Regions from separate parts of the Bhargavaea sp. GQ12 genome, predicted to be linked through region 3. Evidence: riboswitches for the same ligand, from Rfam matches in the RefSeq annotation. Region 3 holds a riboswitch; each other region holds the start of a gene.

Region 1 (4,208 bases), on a different contig from region 3:
CAACCGCCTTCTTGTGCCGGGCACTTTCCTCAAGAAAGCGATGAAGGGTGAACTGCCGCTTCTCCAGAAAGCCCAGTCCCTTCAGGAAGAGCTGCTCATGATGATGCCGGAAGAGCCGGGCGACGAAGCACTCGCGCAAGAGAAAATCCTCGTGAAGAATGCGAAGAAAATCGGCCTTCTCGCGGCAGGCATGGCTGCACAGCGCTTTGGCACGAAGCTTGAAGACGAGCAGGAAGTCCTCGTCAACATTGCCAACATCGCAAACGATATCTTCGCGATGGAATCCGCGCTGCTCCGCTCCGAAAAAGCGGTCCGCCGAGATGGTGAGGAGAAATCCCGCCAGAAGGTCCTTTACACAGAAGTCTTCTGCCAGGAAGCGATGCAGCGCATCGAACAGGAAGCGAAGGAAGTTCTTATCGCTTCCGTTGAAGGCGACAACCAGCGCATGATGCTGTCCGCTCTTCGCAAACTCACCCGCTACACGCCGAAGAACCTTATTCCTCTGAAGCGTGAAGCGGCAGACAAGCTGAACGAAGCCCTTAAATACACAGTCTGAACCGGTTATTCTTACAAGCCCGGCCTGCATCAAGCAGAACGGGCTTGCTTTTTGTTATACTTGTCCCATGAGCAGAAGCAGGGAGGCAAGGGAATGGCGATCACATATTATGGATATCCGAAGTGCACCACCTGCCGGAAGGCAAAAAAGTGGCTGGATGAGCATGGGGTGGACTATGATGAAATCGATATCAAGGACGCGCCACCGTCCGAAAAACAGCTCCGGGAAATTATTGCTGCAAGCGGCCTCGAGCTAAAGAAATTCTTTAACACAAGCGGGAAAGTCTATCGGGAAGGCGGTCTCAAAGACCGCCTTCCCGGGATGTCTGAGGATGAGCAGATCAGTCTTCTCGCCTCTGACGGGATGCTGATCAAGCGTCCGATCGTCTTTGACGGTGAAAAAGCGACCGTCGGATTCCGGGAAGCGGATTTTGAATCCGTATGGAATTAAGCGACTATTGAGTTTCCTGCCGCTGTATGGCAAACTGAGATGGATGGATAACTAATTCCTGGAGGGGTCAGAATGAGCACACCAACAGAACTTCGCTACTCTGAAGAACACGAATGGGTCAAGACTGAAGACGGCAAGGCCCGGATCGGTATCACACATTTTGCGCAAGCTGAACTCGGCGATATCGTATTCGTCGAACTGCCTGAAGTTGGCGACGAAATCAAGGCGGACGAGCCTTTCGGAAGCGTTGAGTCGGTCAAGACGGTATCCGAACTGTATGCACCGATCAGCGGCACTGTCGTTGAAGTGAACGAAGATCTCGAGGATAGCCCTGAGTTCGTCAACGAATCGCCTTACGAAAAGGCGTGGATGGTCGTTGTTGAACCGTCTGATTCTTCGGAAATCGATAAGCTTATGTCTGCTGAACAATACGATCAAATGACGCAGGGCTGACCTGCATGCAGGAAACGCCGGCATCTTCCGGCGTTTTTTGCATCTTCTAATAGAGAAGGACCCCGTCCGGAGCCGAAGCCTTAACCGGATGAGTCCTGAATCACACGGTGTGCTCGTGGAGGGATCAGGATGAACGACAAAGTAATTATCGTCGAAGGCAGCTCAGACAGGAAACGGATTTCCCGGCTACTGGATGAACCGGTGGATATTATCTGCACGAACGGAACGGCAAGCCCGACCAGGATCGAAGAACTTCTCGAACCGTACGAAGGTGCGGATATCTACGCGTTTTTCGATGCCGACCGTTCCGGTGAAAAGTTGCGGGCGCTACTCAGGAGAGAGTATCCGGAAGCCCGGCATTTGTATACGGACCGCGTATACCGGGAGGTGGCGACAACGCCGCTCCGTGTGCTCGCGGAAGAGCTCCTGTCGGCAAACATCGAAATCAAGACCGAATTTCTGCTGTAAAGGATGAGCATGTTTGGAAGAATGGAATCTGCAACAATTTGAAGAAGCATCGAAAAGCCCGGCCACGGCCGCTTTTTACCTCTATACACCGCTTTGCGGGACGTGCCAGGTGGCGTCGAGGATGATGGAGGTCGTGGAAAAACTCCTTCCGGAAGTCAAACTGGGCAAGGCCGACCTCAACTATCATGAAGAAGTTGCCGCCAAGTATGTTGTGGAGAGCGTTCCGTGCCTTCTGGTTGCAAAAGAGGGCAGGGAAGTGGAGAAGATATATGCTTTCCAGTCGGTCCCATATCTCTATGAAAAATTAAGTTGACGCCAATCAGGCGCTATGATATAGTTTCATCCATCAGTCATCCTACAGACGGATGAACCTAAACGAATACGGAAACTCTTATTGAGAGCGGCGGAGGGAAGTGCCCGATGAAGCCCGGCAACCGTCACGGAAACGTGAAATGGTGCCAAATCACTCAAAGCGCAAGCGCTTTGGCAGATGAGAGGAAATGCGCCGGACCTGAGACGGAACGGCTGCGCGACCTGTCTGCCTGCCCGCAGACAGGTCTTTTTTATTACAGAGGTGACCAAATGATTAAGTTAGAACAGATAACCAAACAGTTCCGGCTTTCCAACCGGACACTCACCGCGGTCGATGCGGTGGATCTTGAAATCCGTGAAGGGGAGATATTCGGCATCATCGGCTACAGCGGTGCAGGTAAAAGCACACTGATCCGTATGCTGAATGGCCTTGAAAAGCCGACGAGCGGCAACGTGACTGTAAACGGCATGAAAATGTCCTCGGTCTCCGGGGCGGATCTGAGGAAGGCCCGCCAGAAGGTGAGTATGATTTTTCAGCACTTCAATCTGCTATGGTCCCGTACGGTTGCGGAGAACATTGCATTCCCTCTGGAAATTGCAGGGGTGAAAAAAGTGGATCGGGAGCCGAAAGTACGGGAGCTGATCCGGCTCGTCGGCCTTGAGGGCAGAGAGGACGCCTATCCGTCCGAACTCTCTGGCGGACAGAAACAGCGTGTCGGGATTGCCCGCGCGCTGGCCAATGATCCGGATGTACTGCTCTGCGACGAAGCCACCTCCGCACTCGACCCGGAGACGACCGATTCGATCCTGGACCTTCTCACAGATATCAATAAGCGGCTGAACCTCACGATTGTGCTGATTACGCATGAAATGCACGTCATCCGGAAAATCTGTCACCGGGTGGCGGTCATGGAGGCAGGCCGGGTCGTCGAGATGGGGAATGTACTCCAGGTCTTCCGCTCGCCGCAGCAGCCGATCACGAAGCGTTTTGTCTCACAGGTCACGGAGTCACCTGATGTAAAGCAGGCGATCGGGCAACTGATCAAGGAAAACCCGGACGGCACATTGATCCGTCTGGGCTTTGTCGGCGAACGTACGGGAGAGCCTGTACTTGCCCGGCTCATCCGGACATTCAACATCGATGTCAACATCCTGCAGGCCAATGTCTCGCAGACGCATGGCGGGACTTTCGGGTCCATCATCCTGAATCTGGCCGGCGATGAGTCAGCGATTACCGAGGCAGTGGAATTCCTTCACTCGGAAGGCGTGGAAACAGAGGTGATCGACCGTGATTGAACAACTGTTTCCGAACGTTGACTGGGACAAGATGTGGGAAGCTACGCTCGAGACCCTATACATGACAGCAGTTGCTACACTGTTCACTTTCCTGATCGGGCTCGTGCTCGGCATCCTGCTTTTCCTGACAGGTCCTAAAGGAATCTATCAGAACCGGCTGTCCAACCTGATCACAGCGGCATTCGTCAACATCTTCCGGTCGATTCCATTTATTATCCTGATCATTTTGCTGATTCCGCTGACGAAGTTCCTGCTCGGTTCGATCCGCGGCCCGAATGCGGCCCTGCCGGCGCTGATCATCGGTTCCGCGCCGTTTTACGGACGGATGGTCCAGATCGCACTTGCGGAGATCGACAAAGGAGTCATTGAGGCTGCGCGTTCCATGGGGGCGACCACGTGGACCATCATTCGGAAAGTGCTTCTTCCGGAATCGATGCCGGCGCTGATCTCCGGCATCACTGTGACGGCAATTGCGCTTGTCGGATATACGGCGATGGCAGGAATCATCGGTGCAGGCGGCCTGGGCAACCTGGCTTATCTGGACGGATTTCAGAGAAGCCGGACCGACGTGACAATAGTCGCCACGATCCTGATCCTGGTCATTGTCTTTGCCATCCAGTGGATCGGGGATATCCTGGTCAAGCGGACGGACAAACGCTAAAAGTCTTTATTA
Region 2 (4,208 bases), on a different contig from region 3:
TCATACAGCCTCGGCTCATCGCCGGTTTTGATCTCCATGACGGCGGTGAGTTCATAACCTTTTGCATCCGTCCATTTGCCGCTCAGCTTTTTCATGACGTCTTCCTTCGACTGTGACCCGCATGCCGCCAGCAGCATGACGAGCACGATGAGCATTCCTGCGAATATCCGGCTCCGCAATTCCTTCACCCTTTCTCATTTCGCTCCTGTGGAACATCCTATGAGAGAGGGGCCGGGTTTATTCGGACAGGGCTGCCGGGAATCCGGTCAGGATCACTTGGGCGGCTGCATATTCACGCGAATGCGTGATCGAGACAAAACCAGGCGCCGGATTGCCCCTGAAATACAGCATTGGCCTGCCGCCTTCGCCGGAAAGCACACTGATGTCGGAAAACGCGCACGACGCGCCAATTCCGGTGCCGAGCGCTTTTGCAAATGCTTCCTTGGCGGCAAACCGCCCGGCAAGATATTCGGTCCGGCGGGTGCCGCCGAGCTGATCATATCGCTCCAATTCTTCCTTGCTCAGGATCCTCTCCCGGAAGCGGTCGCTGCGGCCGTCCGCCTGCCTGATCCTGTCCATTTCCACTATATCAAGCCCAATTCCCGTGATCATCCGTTCTCCCCGCTTTCTGGACCGCGCCAAACGCGGTATACTGTTCTTATGTAAATTGAGGTGAAACCATGTTTATCAGAAGAGAAAGCTTCTCCGAGTACATCCGGCTTTATCCGGTCGTCTCGGCGCTGATCGCGATCAACGTGATCATCTACATCCTGACCATCCTGCCCGGCATCGGCGACCTGATCATGTTCCATGGAATGGGCATCAACCGGCTGATCGCTGACGGCGACTGGTGGCGCTTTATCACACCGATGTTCCTGCACGCCGGACTCATGCATGTCCTGTTCAATATGTTCGCCCTGTTCCTGTTCGGCCCGGAGCTTGAGCGGATTGCAGGCAAGATCCGGTTCCTGAACCTGTTTTTCCTGGCCGGCCTATTCGGCAATGTCGCATCCTATTTTCTGCATGACGGCTCTTACGCCTATGTCGGCGCAAGTGGTGCCATCTACGGAATCTTCGGCGCGTTCGGCGCATTTGTGTACCATACGAAGGGCGCATTCCCGCAAATCCGCCAGATCATCCTGCCGATCATCGTCATCAGCGTGATCATGACGTTCCTGACACCGAACATCAACATCACCGCCCACCTGACCGGCCTGGCAGTCGGCTTCCTCGTCGGCTTCAGCTACTTCCAACCGAAGAATATCACAAGCTGGCGCAAGAAGCGCCGCTAAAGTACCCCAAGCCCTGCTCCCGCAGGGCTTTTTTGATGTGGTTCTGCTAAGGTACCTTCCCGCCTGCGAAAAATTCAACCTACCCTAAAACCTACTAATCAGGTAGAGTTATAAGGGTATTAGAATTCAGTGTGCACTGACACCTGCCTGCCACCAAACATTCAGGCATTTGAAATCACCATATTGGAGGGGTTCTTCATGAGCTATCAACTTGGCATATTAGATCAAAGCCCGGTTTTTCCGGGGGCGTCCGCAGAGCACGCCCTGCAGCAGACAGTGCAACTGGCCCAACAGGCGGAAAAATGGGGGTATAGCCGGTTCTGGGTGTCCGAGCATCATCACTCCCAGGACGTAGCCGGTTCATCACCTGAGGTGCTGGTCTCCCATCTGCTGGCCAAAACAGAGTCCATCCGCATCGGGTCCGGAGGCGTCATGCTCCAGCACTACAGTCCTTTTAAAGTCGCTGAAAACTTCCATCTGATGTCCGCGCTTGCTCCTGGAAGGGTCGACCTCGGTATAGGAAAGGCACCCGGCGGCCTTCCCCTCTCCACGAAGGCCCTGCAATTTGGGACGGTCAACGACGGGACAGACTTTGCCGAATGGCTGGCCCATCTGATGCAACTGATCCGGGATGAAGTACCGGAAGCTCATCCGCTGGCCGGCATCCAGGCCACCCCTCTCCCGTCCAAACGGCCTGATGTCCATCTTCTTGGTGCAAGCCCGGATAGCGCCCGGCTCGCGGCAAGACTGGGAATCGGATTTGTATTCGCTTTGTTCATCAACAACAATCGCACCGTGCTGGAAAAATCAGCCGCCGCGTACCGGGAACTTCATCCCGGCGGAACATTCATCGCTGCCGCCCATGTGCTGGCAGCGCCGACGCAGGCAGAAGCTGAAAATCTGGCAGGTGATTACAAAATCATCAAAGTGCATCTGCAGAACGGCCGTTCATTCACGCTGACATCCACCGAAGCGGCTCATTCGTTCGGCAGACAGGCAGGTGTTCCCTATGAAGTCGAAGAGCTGAAGGCAGACATCATCGCAGGGACACCCGACTATGTGCATCAGCAACTGGCGCAGCTCCATGAGGCTTACCGGATAGATGAATTCATCCTGCACACAGCGCTGCCGAAAGTAGCTGAACGCGCCCGCTCCTTCCGGCTGCTGGGTCCGCATCTTATTCCGGCAAGTGACAGCTCTACAGAAAAGTCTGAAATTTATCGTTGACAATGCCGAAAGCTTTGCTATACTGTTCATCAAGCTGAAAAATTCATAATTTTTTTCTTATCAAGAGAGGTGGAGGGACTTGGCCCTGCGAAGCCTCAGCAACCAGCAAACTCCGGTTTGTATGGTGCTAACTCCGGAAGGACAGATCTGTCCTGAAGATGAGAAAACAGTCAGGCAGGCGTAATTGTATTCTGCCCAGGCTCTTCTCTCATTCTTGAATGGGAAAAGGGCCTTTTCCTATTCTTCATCCTTTCCGGAACCTTTCAGCGGAATCCGTCAATCCAACCCCATCCGCCAAATGACCTCATTAAAGAAAGGATGAATATCCATGACCGAAATTGTCATCATCTCCGGCAGTCCGAGTGCCGCTTCCCGCTCGGACCGAGTACTCGGCTACATCGGAGGGCTGCTTGAAGACAAGGGGTTCATCGTCACCCACCTGAGCGTGCGGGACATTCCCGCCGAAGCCCTCTTTACAGCAGACTTCAGCCACCCGTCCGTCACGGGCGCCGCAGCGAGCATCCGGGAAGCGCAGGGGGTCGTCGTCGGCTCCCCTGTCTACAAAGCCGCTTATTCAGGAGTCCTTAAGGCGTTTATCGACCTTCTGCCTCAAGATGTGCTGGAATCCACCCCCGTCCTTCCGCTCATGACCGGCGGCAGCCCCGGGCATCTGCTGGCACTCGACTATGCCCTCAAGCCGCTCCTTTCCACGCTGAAGGGGCATGCCCTAAAAGGGATTTACCTGACGGATGATGTGATCGACAAGAATCTCGACATCCCTGTGCTTGACGGAGACTGCCTCAGCCGCCTTGAGAAACAGACGGCCTATTTTGCGGAACTGATCCGAAGGCAGCACAGCCGAACCCATGCCTGAGCCAGAATGAAAGGATGATGACCATGACCAAAAAACGTATTTACCTGAATGCGTTCGAGATGAACACAGCGGGTCACCAGTCTCCCGGCCTCTGGGCGCATCCCGATGACCAGTCCCACCGGTACAAGGACTGCGACTACTGGATCGAGCTTGCACGCATCCTCGAGGAGACCCGCTATGATGCTGTGTTCCTTGCAGATGTACTTGGTACGTACGATGTCTATGGCGGTTCCCGCGAAGCAGCGGTGCGACAAGGTGCACAGTCGCCGGTCAACGACCCGAGCCTCGTCGTCCCCCTCATGGCGGCTGTCACGAATCATCTCGGCTTTGGTGTCACTGCCTCCGTCAGCCACGAGCATCCGTACACGTTCGCCCGCCGAATCTCGACACTCGATCACCTGACAAAGGGACGTGTCGGCTGGAACATCGTCACATCCTACCTGAAGAGCGCCGCCCTCAACATGGGTCTGGACGAACAGGTTTCCCACGACGAGCGCTACGACATCGCGGAAGAATACTTGGAAGTGTGCTACAAACTGTGGGAAAGCAGCTGGGAAGATGATGCCGTGAAAGTCGACAAGGAAAACCGTGTGTATTCGGATCCTTCCAAAGTCCACGATATCGGCCATCACGGCAAATACTTCAAGGTGCCGGGCGCCCATCTGTCGGAACCGTCCCCTCAGCGTACACCGGTGCTGTTCCAGGCTGGCGCGTCGCCAAAGGGCCGTTCATTCGCAGGAAGGCACACTGAACTCGCCTTTATCGGAGCACCAACGAAAAACGCGGCCAAACAGACCGTCACGAGGCTCCGGGAA
Region 3 (4,208 bases):
CTCCCCCGGTCTGCCGCGAAGGATGACAATCCTGTCGCACAGGTAAAGGGCTTCGTCGATGTCGTGGGTGACGAGCACCATCGTCGTGCCCGCCTCTTTCCAGATGTCGAGCAGGAGATCCTGCAGCTGCATCTTCGTGAAGGCGTCCAGCGCGCTGAACGGTTCGTCCAGGAGCAGGACCTCGGGGGAAGTGACGAGAGCACGGGCAATCGCCACGCGCTGCGCCATGCCGCCGGACAGCTCTTTCGGATAAAGATTTTCGCTGTCTCCGAGTCCGACTTTCCTGAGGATTTCACGTCCTTTTTTCTCCTTGTCCCCGGTCTTGCCGGACAACCCGAATGTGGCGTTCTCCAATACCGTCAGCCATGGGAACAGCCTCGGCTCCTGGAAGATGAATCCCGCGGACTCCTGCACGCCATCCACCAATTCGCCGTTCAGGCGGATCTCTCCGTCATAGTTTCCGTCCAGTCCCGAAATCGCCCGGAGCAGCGTGCTTTTCCCGCAGCCGCTTGTACCGAGAAGTCCGATGATCTCGCCCTCTCCCGCGGACAGGTTCACGTTCCGCACCGCTGTCTGGCCGTCGAATGTGCGGCCGACGTTTTTCAGTTCAAGTGCCATGGCCAAGCCCCCCTTTATGATTGAACCGCGCGGTCCTGGTAGTGCAGCGCGCGCTCTTCGATGATTTTCAGAACCCAGTCGGACAACTTGCCGATCACGGCGAACAGGATGATGCTTGCGATGATCGTCTCAGGCGACAGCGTGTTCTGGCCGACGACGAGCAGGTAGCCGAGTCCCTGGCTTGCGCCCATCAGTTCGGCTGCGACGACGAACATCCAGCCGAGTCCGAGCCCGCTCCGGAGCCCCGTGAGGAACGACGGGAGCGCCGCCGGCAGGATGACTCGCGTGACGAGCTGATAGGCATTCAGGCCATACATGCGGCCGACTTCGATCAGCTTTCGGTCAACGCCGGCGATACCGCTCACCGTGTTCAGGTAAACCGGAAAGAACACGCCGACCGCGATCATCGTCACCTTGGACGGCTCTCCGATCCCCATCCAGAGGATGAAAAGCGGAACCCATGCAAGGGACGGAATCGAGCGGAAAGCCTGGATGGTCGGGTCAAGCACATGCTCCGCCTTTTTGTAGAACCCGACGACGGATCCGAGGACAACCGCGACAAGCGCCCCGATCAGGAAGCCTGCGAACACCCGGTAGACCGTGATGCCGACATGGCTCCAGAGGGAACCGTCCTGTACCATTCCGGTGATGGTAGACAAAATCACGCTCGGCGCCGGCAGCTGGTAGGACGGGAAGACCCCCGCCCGGCTGAGCGCCTCCCATACGATGACGATGACCAGCGGCAGGATCCCTCCTAGCAACACTTTCTGGGCGCCCCCCGTTTTGGCGTTTGCTTTTTCCTTGGTCTGCCGGCTTGTGCCGGGAATTGAGATCGCCTGTTTTACCATGTCCGGTCACTCCTCTCCGATCGCCTTCTCAGCGAATGCCGGGTCGATCAGTTCATCGGTCAGTTTCTCCACATCCGCGTCCGGCTTGATGACTTCGCCTTCCTGCAGGATCCGCCCGGCTTCAATCAGGGCTTCACGCTGCGCATCGCCCGGAACAGGTTCGGAGAAGTCATTGCGCTCCATCTGGATTTCTGCGACTTCAAGGGGGATCTCCGCCTCTTCCGCAAGCAGTTCTGCCGCCTCTTCCGGGTTGTCGAGCACCCACTGGCGCGCCTTCTCGTAAGCTTCGATCACCCGCCCGACATGCTCCGGATACTTTTCCGCGAACTCTTCACGGACGTTCAGGAAGCTGTAGGTGTTGAAGTCTTCGTTCCGGTAGAACAGCTCCGAGCCGGACTCGACTTCGAGCCGAGCCATATGCGGATCAAGGCCCGCCCAGGCATCGACCGCTCCGGTCGTCAGGGAACTTGCACCGTCGCCGTGCTGCAGGTTCACGATCTCCACGTCATCAGCGGACAGGCCTGCTTCATCCAGCGCGCGCAGCAGGAAGATGTATGGATCCGTGCCGAGCGTCGCTGCGATTTTCTTGCCCTTTAGGTCTTCCACACTCTCGATTCCGGAGTCCGGATCTGTGACAAGTGCCGTCCATTCCGGCTTCGAAGCGATGTAGACGTTCTGGATCGGCGCCCCGTTCGCCTTGGACATGAGTGAAGCCGCTCCAGCTGCCGAACCGAAGTCGACGCTGTTGCTGTTGAGGAATTCCAGTGCCTTGTTGCTGCCCTGGCTAAATGCCCACTCGACCTTGATGCCGTCTTCCTCAAATTCCTCTTCCAGCCAACCGAACTTTTTCAGTACGAGACTCGTCGGCGAATAATGCGCGTAGTCGACCCGGATCTTGTCCGGGTTCCCATCTTCCTCCGCGTTGGATGATGAGCATCCCGCAAGTGCCAATAGTGCCGCCGCTGTCAGTCCGAGCAGTTTGATTTTCGTATTTTTCATGTTTGTCCTCTCCCCTTCGTTGTATGTACGGATTAAAAAAACGCCCTCTTCTAAGAAGAGAGCGCGGGTGTTCCGTCCTCTTCTTATCTCTTGGGAATTGCTTCCCACAGGAATTAGCACCTTTCCAGACATCGTCTGGTGGTTGCCGGGCATCGTCGGGCCAGTCCCTCCGCCGCTCTTGATAAGAATTTGTTATTCAGTTTTGATGGGATACGAAAAGCCTCCCTGAATGATCAGAGAGGCCGAATGTCCCGTTCTCTCTTATCTTCCCGGACAGATGGATGTCCGGCTGGATGTGGCACCTTTCAGGCATCGCCTGAAGGTTGCCGGGCATCGTCGGGCCAGTTCCCTCCGCCGCTCTTGATAAGAATATTTTGATTTGATTGCCATCTTACAGGATGAATCCCCATTGGTCAACTCGAGTTTTTATAAATGGTCAAATAGTCCGAAATTTAGGACGTTGGTCGGATTAGCCCAGTTTTCCCCTGGCCTCGACCGGAATTTCTTCCACGACTTCACTGCCGGAGACAAGCCAGGCGCGTTCATGCAGGTTGCACACCGGGCAGATGTGGTTCGGGATGATCCGGACTTTGTCGCCGATCTCCACCTGGCGGCTGAAGGCCTCGTTGTAGATGATGGCGTGCTCGTCGAACACACCATCAAGGTAGACCCCGTCGAACTCTTTTATCTTACCGAGCCCTTTTGTGGTTGTGATGCCGGTGTTCCGGGTCTGGGCGGTGATGCCTTTCGCCCCGACGTCAGTGATCACGCGCTCGCGGGTCGGCTTGCTGATGACGGTCGTTAGGATCGTGGCGGCGCAGCGGCCGTAATGGCCGAGTACATTTGACTGGGACGCATCCATGAAAACGTACGTGCCAGGTCGGATTTCTGTAATGCCATCAGGGATATCGAAGCCAAGCAAAAATGGCGGTGTCGAACCGATGCTCACGGTTTCCGGATCCATCCCCTCATTCCGGGCGATTTCCGCGAACCGCAGCGTCCGTGCCGAGGCTTCCTCAAAAAGTTCCCGGCATTGTTCTGCATTTTCCGCTTTGTACGTATGCCCGTCGTGGGAAAAGACTCCGCGGAAGCGGACGTGTTCACTTCTGCGGATTTCTTCCAGCAACACACGAAAATCTCTTTCCTCGATGACCCCCGACCGCTTCTCCCCGACTTCGATTTCCACAAGCACCTGCGCCGGCTTCTGCGCACCACTAAACACCTCTTCAATCTGTCTGATCTGGACCGGGCTGTCCACACCGAATGAAACATCGGCCGTCTCCGCCAGTTTCCGGATCCGCTCGAGCTTTGTCTTGCCGACGACCTGATTGGCGATGAATATATTGTTCAGACCCCGTGCCGCCATCACTTCCGCTTCGCCGGCTTTGGCGACAGTGATACCTGATGCCCCTGCCTCCTCCTGCAGCCTGGCCACATATGGCATCTTGTGTGTCTTCGTATGGGGCCGTAGCTTCACACCGTTTGCATCGGCGTATGCTTGCATCAAGCGGATATTTTCGTGAAGAATTTCTTGGTCTATCAGCAGTGCAGGTGTGTCCAGTTCCTTGACGTTCATATCCCCTTCCCCCTTTTGTTTGAATAGTCTATTAACATTGTCTCCCAAATATGTAGTGCTTGGCAATGGAACAGGTCGGGGGGTGGCTGATTTGTCGCCTGGCTAGCTGTTGCGTGGGCGCGAAAGTACACTAAGCGGCCACGAAAGTACACCAAGTGCTGGCGAAA
Region 4 (4,208 bases), on a different contig from region 3:
ATGCATCAGCAATGTTACTGTGCACCATTAACAGGGACATAAGGGTCTTCGCAATCTGGCAGAATGTGGACGATCAGGTACGTGACTACAATCTTATTGTCCGCAAGTCCAAGCGCCTCTGCAATCGGACAGCCTTTGCAGCGGATAGCGAACGAAATTGTACCGCAGAAGTCTGTCGGACAAAGGTCTGTGCCGTAACCGCCCTCACAGAGTTCTTGGATGACGCACGTTGTTCCGGTCGCAGTGAACGGCAGTTCATTATCAGCCGGGCAAGACTCCCAGAAGAACCCGAAAGTCGTGTCCAGACAGATTTTCAGGTACCAGTTGATATAACCGGCCACCGTGCGCGGACCAATCAACACCAGACCTCCGCATCCGCAAGGGTCGTAAACTGATGTTGCGTCCGCCATAGGCGCCTCACCGGCCACCGAATCTCCGCAGCAGATCAGGTACGGATCGTTCCTCAACAGCTTAAACGGTGGAATTTGGTCAGTGTTGACAGAATTCGCCGGCAATTCGAGCGTCGCAAAGTCAAAGACCAGACGGTTGAAGTTGAAACCATTCGTCTGGGTCATTTGTGCCCGAAGCCCTTGAAGGTTGTTCAAGCTTTGTACGTCTCCGGCATTCTTCGCTTCAGCGATTTCCGCATCAAGGCCGCGAAGGACATTCGGCATTTCCTGCTTAAGGATGTTTTGCATTTCTGTTTGGTTCATTTTTCTCACCTCCTCCACTTTTTTTCTCACAAGGTCTTTTCACCTTGCTCTACCAATGTATTCGGGGGCCAAGCATCAGCTCGGGCGAATCTACCGGCGCCCTGCGGTGTTATCGCCCGTTTTGCGCATTCAAAAAGCCGCACGGCGTCAATCGCCCGTGCGGCCTATGGGAGTTTACCCCCTATTTCGGGATCCGGAATGGGTTTATTCCCCTCCCTTGTCCCGCTTTGTGCTTTGTTCAGCCTGCTCGACCTGCCCCTCCGGGCTTTGGTCCGGTTCGAAATCAGGACTCTGTTTGTCCGGCATGCCGGTGAAATCGTTTTTGTCGTCCGGCCCGAGCGCCTGCTCGCTCGCCTTACCTGCGCGATCCTTTTTATCGTTCATGGCAATCTCTCCTTTTCTTTTCTCTCTTTTATGGAGTTTACCCGCAAGCGCATGCACGCAATCAACACCATCAAAAAGCCCATCCGGCAATGCCGGATGGGCGGTTACGATCAGTTGACAGCTGCTGCTGCCTTTTCCTTCTCGTAGAACTTGATGAAGTTGTCCACGACGATGTCGAGGAACGCGAGGGTCCCTTCGTCAGTAAGGTTGCCTGCTTCGTCGATTTTCTCGTGGACGGAGCCGATATACACTTCGTTCTGCGGCAGGATTGCCGGAGCGAGGTTCGGGTTCGACAGAATCTCACGCAGATGCTGCTGGGCACGGACGGAGCCGAGCGCGCCCATCGACGCGCCGACGATGAATGTCGGTTTGTTGTTCAGAACGAGATCGACACGGCTCATCCAGTCGATGGCATTTTTCAGCTGGCCTGGGATGGAGAAGTTGTATTCCGGTACGGCAAAGAGGACCGCGTCGGAATCAGCCACGTCTTTCTTAAAGTCCAAGACATCTTCCGACGGATTGTTTTCAATATCGGTTGCATACGGCTCAAGAGCATTGATGAAGAGCGGCGTGATTTCCAGACGGTCCGCGTAGCGGCTGCGCATGGCTTCGACGACTTTCAGGTTATAGGATGTGGAGCTGGTGCTCCCGATGATTGCTTTGACTTTGATGGTCATGGATGAAACACTCCTTCAGCATAACTGTATTGCCGGAAATGTAGTCTCCGGCTTATCCACAGTTATGTTACACGATTCGACATGTTTCATCCCTCTTCTTGCTCACCGGGACACCTGGAAACTCTTTCAATCTTCATTTTAAAAAAAAGGCTTGCGGGCCGCCCTAAACGGTGATACAGTGAGTCTAATCATTTTTCAAACAATTGAATCAGCAATTCTTATCCAGAGAGACGGAGGGACTGGCCCTTTGATGTCTCAGCAACCTGCCTTAAGGCAAAGGTGCTACTTCCAGCGGATCCAGAAAGATCCGGAAGATAAGAAGACCATCTGTATACAAATACAGAGCCCTCTTCTTATTTGGAGGGCTCTTTTCTTATTCCCTCCCATCTATCAACGAAAGGGTGCCTGCCTAATGACTAGAAAAAAGACCGCCACTCTCCTCGCCCAACTGGGTAACCGGACGGATCCCCGGACGGGAGCGGTGAACCCTCCGATACACCTGTCCACCGCCTATGAGCACCCCGGCCTCGGACAATCGACCGGCTTCGATTACTCCCGCACAAAGAATCCGACCCGCGCCCTTCTCGAAGAAGGCTTTGCAGAACTGGAAGCGGGAGACGCGGCATTTGCCTGCAGCTCCGGCATGGCCGCCATCCGGCTTGTCCTGTCCCTATTCCGCCCGGGCGATGGCATTCTCGCGCCGGAGGACCTATACGGGGGAACGTACCGCCTTCTGGAACAATACCGGAAGCAATACGGCATTCCGGTCGATTACCTGACATTCAGCGATCCCGATGAAGTGAAGCGTGCCATCACGGATACGACGAAGGCGCTGTTCATCGAATCCCCTACAAATCCGCTGATGCAGGAAATCGATATTGAAGTGTACGCCAAAATCGCGAAACAGCATGGTCTCCTGCTGATTGTCGACAACACGTTCTACACGCCGATTCTCCAGAAGCCGATTACACTGGGGGCGGACATCGTCATCCATAGCGCGACCAAGTACATTGGTGGACACAATGATGTACTGGCGGGACTCGTCGTCGCAAAAAGTGAAGCCCTTTGCACACAGCTGGCCGCCCAGCATAACGCGGAAGGAGCGGTTCTTTCGCCGTTCGACTCATGGCTCGTCATCCGGGGGCTGAAAACCCTTCCTCTCCGTATGAAGCAGCATGAACTGAATGCAAAAGAGATTGCCGCCTATCTTACGTCGGAACCCGCGGTGTCGCAGGTCCTTTATCCGGGCCGTGGGGGGATGCTATCGTTCCGTACCGCAGATCCTGCCATCGTCGCCCCACTTCTGGAGGAACTGCAGCTGATCGCCTTCGCCGAAAGCCTGGGAGGCGTCGAAAGCTTTATCACTTACCCATCCACACAGACCCACGCGGATATCCCGCTTGAAGAGCGGACGCGACGCGGTATCGATAACAGCCTCCTACGGTTGTCGATCGGCATCGAGGACGCAGAAGATCTCATTGATGACCTGAAGCAGGCCTTTAGGGTCGCCCTTGCAAAAACCGGACAGCCATCTGCCTGACAAAAACTAATGAAAAGAGGAATCTCTATGACTGCCAACCTTCCAGAAACGAAAACCGTCCGCACCCCATTCAAAGCCGACCATGTCGGCAGCTTTCTCCGACCAGAACGCCTGAAAAATGTCCGTGAACAGTTCAAGGAAGGCTCGATCACCCGCGAGGAACTGGTTCTTGTGGAAGATGAAGAAATCAAAAAGCTCGTCAAAGCGCAGCTTGAAAACGGCCTGACTGCCGTTACAGACGGAGAATTCCGCCGGACATGGTGGCATATGGACTTCCTTCTTGGCCTGGACGGCATCGAGTACACTGAAACCGGCGAAGGCATCCCGTTCAACGGAGTCAAAACGAAAGCCCACGGCTATAAGGTGACCGGCAAGATCGGCTATTCCGGAACTCATCCATTCCTGGACCACTTCCGTAAGCTCCAGGAAATCGCAGGCGAAGGCGTCAAAGTGAAGTATACGATCCCGAGCCCGAACATGCTCTTTTTCCATAGCGGAATCGAAACCGGCCTTTATCAGAACGGCGAGGACTTCTACAAAGACCTCATTCCGGCTTACCGCGCATTCATCAAAGACTTGTATGATGCCGGATGCCGCTACCTTCAGCTGGATGACACGGCATGGTCGCTGTTCTTCTCCGAAGAAAGCCGGGCGCTTGCACGCGCCTTCGGTTCCGACCCGGATCAGCTTGTCCACAAGTTTGCAGAGGCGATCAATGGAGCCATCGATGGCCGGCCGGATGACCTGCTGGTGACGATGCACATCTGCCGAGGCAATTTCCGCTCTTCCTATGCTTCAAGCGGTAGCTACGAAGGCGCGTCCGAAGTGATCTTCAGCAAACTGAACGTCGATGGCCTCTTTCTCGAGTTCGATGACGAGCGCTCCGGAGGTTTT

The links. A riboswitch is a leader RNA that binds a small molecule or an ion and turns the genes downstream of it on or off. The one in region 3 is predicted to bind S-adenosylmethionine.
Region 1: another riboswitch for S-adenosylmethionine. It lies ahead of AC6CHQ_RS09120 (methionine ABC transporter ATP-binding protein); the one in region 3 lies ahead of AC6CHQ_RS05710 (aliphatic sulfonate ABC transporter substrate-binding protein).
Region 2: another riboswitch for S-adenosylmethionine. It lies ahead of ssuE (NADPH-dependent FMN reductase); the one in region 3 lies ahead of AC6CHQ_RS05710 (aliphatic sulfonate ABC transporter substrate-binding protein).
Region 4: another riboswitch for S-adenosylmethionine. It lies ahead of AC6CHQ_RS11410 (methionine biosynthesis PLP-dependent protein); the one in region 3 lies ahead of AC6CHQ_RS05710 (aliphatic sulfonate ABC transporter substrate-binding protein).

Annotation. Positions count from the first base shown of each region.
Region 1 covers NZ_JCAXEU010000008.1:50,745-54,952, reverse strand. The annotation lists gene AC6CHQ_RS09145 (acyl-CoA dehydrogenase FadE) at 1-556, shown strand, start outside; gene AC6CHQ_RS09140 (arsenate reductase family protein) at 650-1,006, shown strand; gene gcvH (glycine cleavage system protein GcvH) at 1,079-1,459, shown strand; gene AC6CHQ_RS09130 (toprim domain-containing protein) at 1,589-1,927, shown strand; gene AC6CHQ_RS09125 (thioredoxin family protein) at 1,941-2,240, shown strand; SAM riboswitch class I at 2,316-2,424, shown strand; gene AC6CHQ_RS09120 (methionine ABC transporter ATP-binding protein) at 2,510-3,535, shown strand; gene AC6CHQ_RS09115 (methionine ABC transporter permease) at 3,528-4,196, shown strand.
Region 2 covers NZ_JCAXEU010000018.1:50,261-54,468, reverse strand. The annotation lists gene AC6CHQ_RS13885 (LolA family protein) at 1-179, opposite strand, end outside; gene acpS (holo-ACP synthase) at 238-612, opposite strand; gene AC6CHQ_RS13875 (rhomboid family intramembrane serine protease) at 681-1,292, shown strand; gene AC6CHQ_RS13870 (LLM class flavin-dependent oxidoreductase) at 1,491-2,519, shown strand; SAM riboswitch class I at 2,574-2,684, shown strand; gene ssuE (NADPH-dependent FMN reductase) at 2,848-3,393, shown strand; gene AC6CHQ_RS13860 (LLM class flavin-dependent oxidoreductase) at 3,417-4,208, shown strand, end outside.
Region 3 covers NZ_JCAXEU010000004.1:191,126-195,333, forward strand. The annotation lists gene AC6CHQ_RS05700 (ABC transporter ATP-binding protein) at 1-618, opposite strand, end outside; gene AC6CHQ_RS05705 (ABC transporter permease) at 633-1,466, opposite strand; gene AC6CHQ_RS05710 (aliphatic sulfonate ABC transporter substrate-binding protein) at 1,473-2,465, opposite strand; SAM riboswitch class I at 2,546-2,653, opposite strand; SAM riboswitch class I at 2,724-2,835, opposite strand; gene AC6CHQ_RS05715 (D-TA family PLP-dependent enzyme) at 2,935-4,041, opposite strand.
Region 4 covers NZ_JCAXEU010000012.1:13,899-18,106, forward strand. The annotation lists gene AC6CHQ_RS11395 (hypothetical protein) at 15-713, opposite strand; gene AC6CHQ_RS11400 (hypothetical protein) at 918-1,097, opposite strand; gene AC6CHQ_RS11405 (NADPH-dependent FMN reductase) at 1,208-1,774, opposite strand; SAM riboswitch class I at 1,990-2,095, shown strand; gene AC6CHQ_RS11410 (methionine biosynthesis PLP-dependent protein) at 2,187-3,314, shown strand; gene AC6CHQ_RS11415 (5-methyltetrahydropteroyltriglutamate--homocysteine S-methyltransferase) at 3,342-4,208, shown strand, end outside.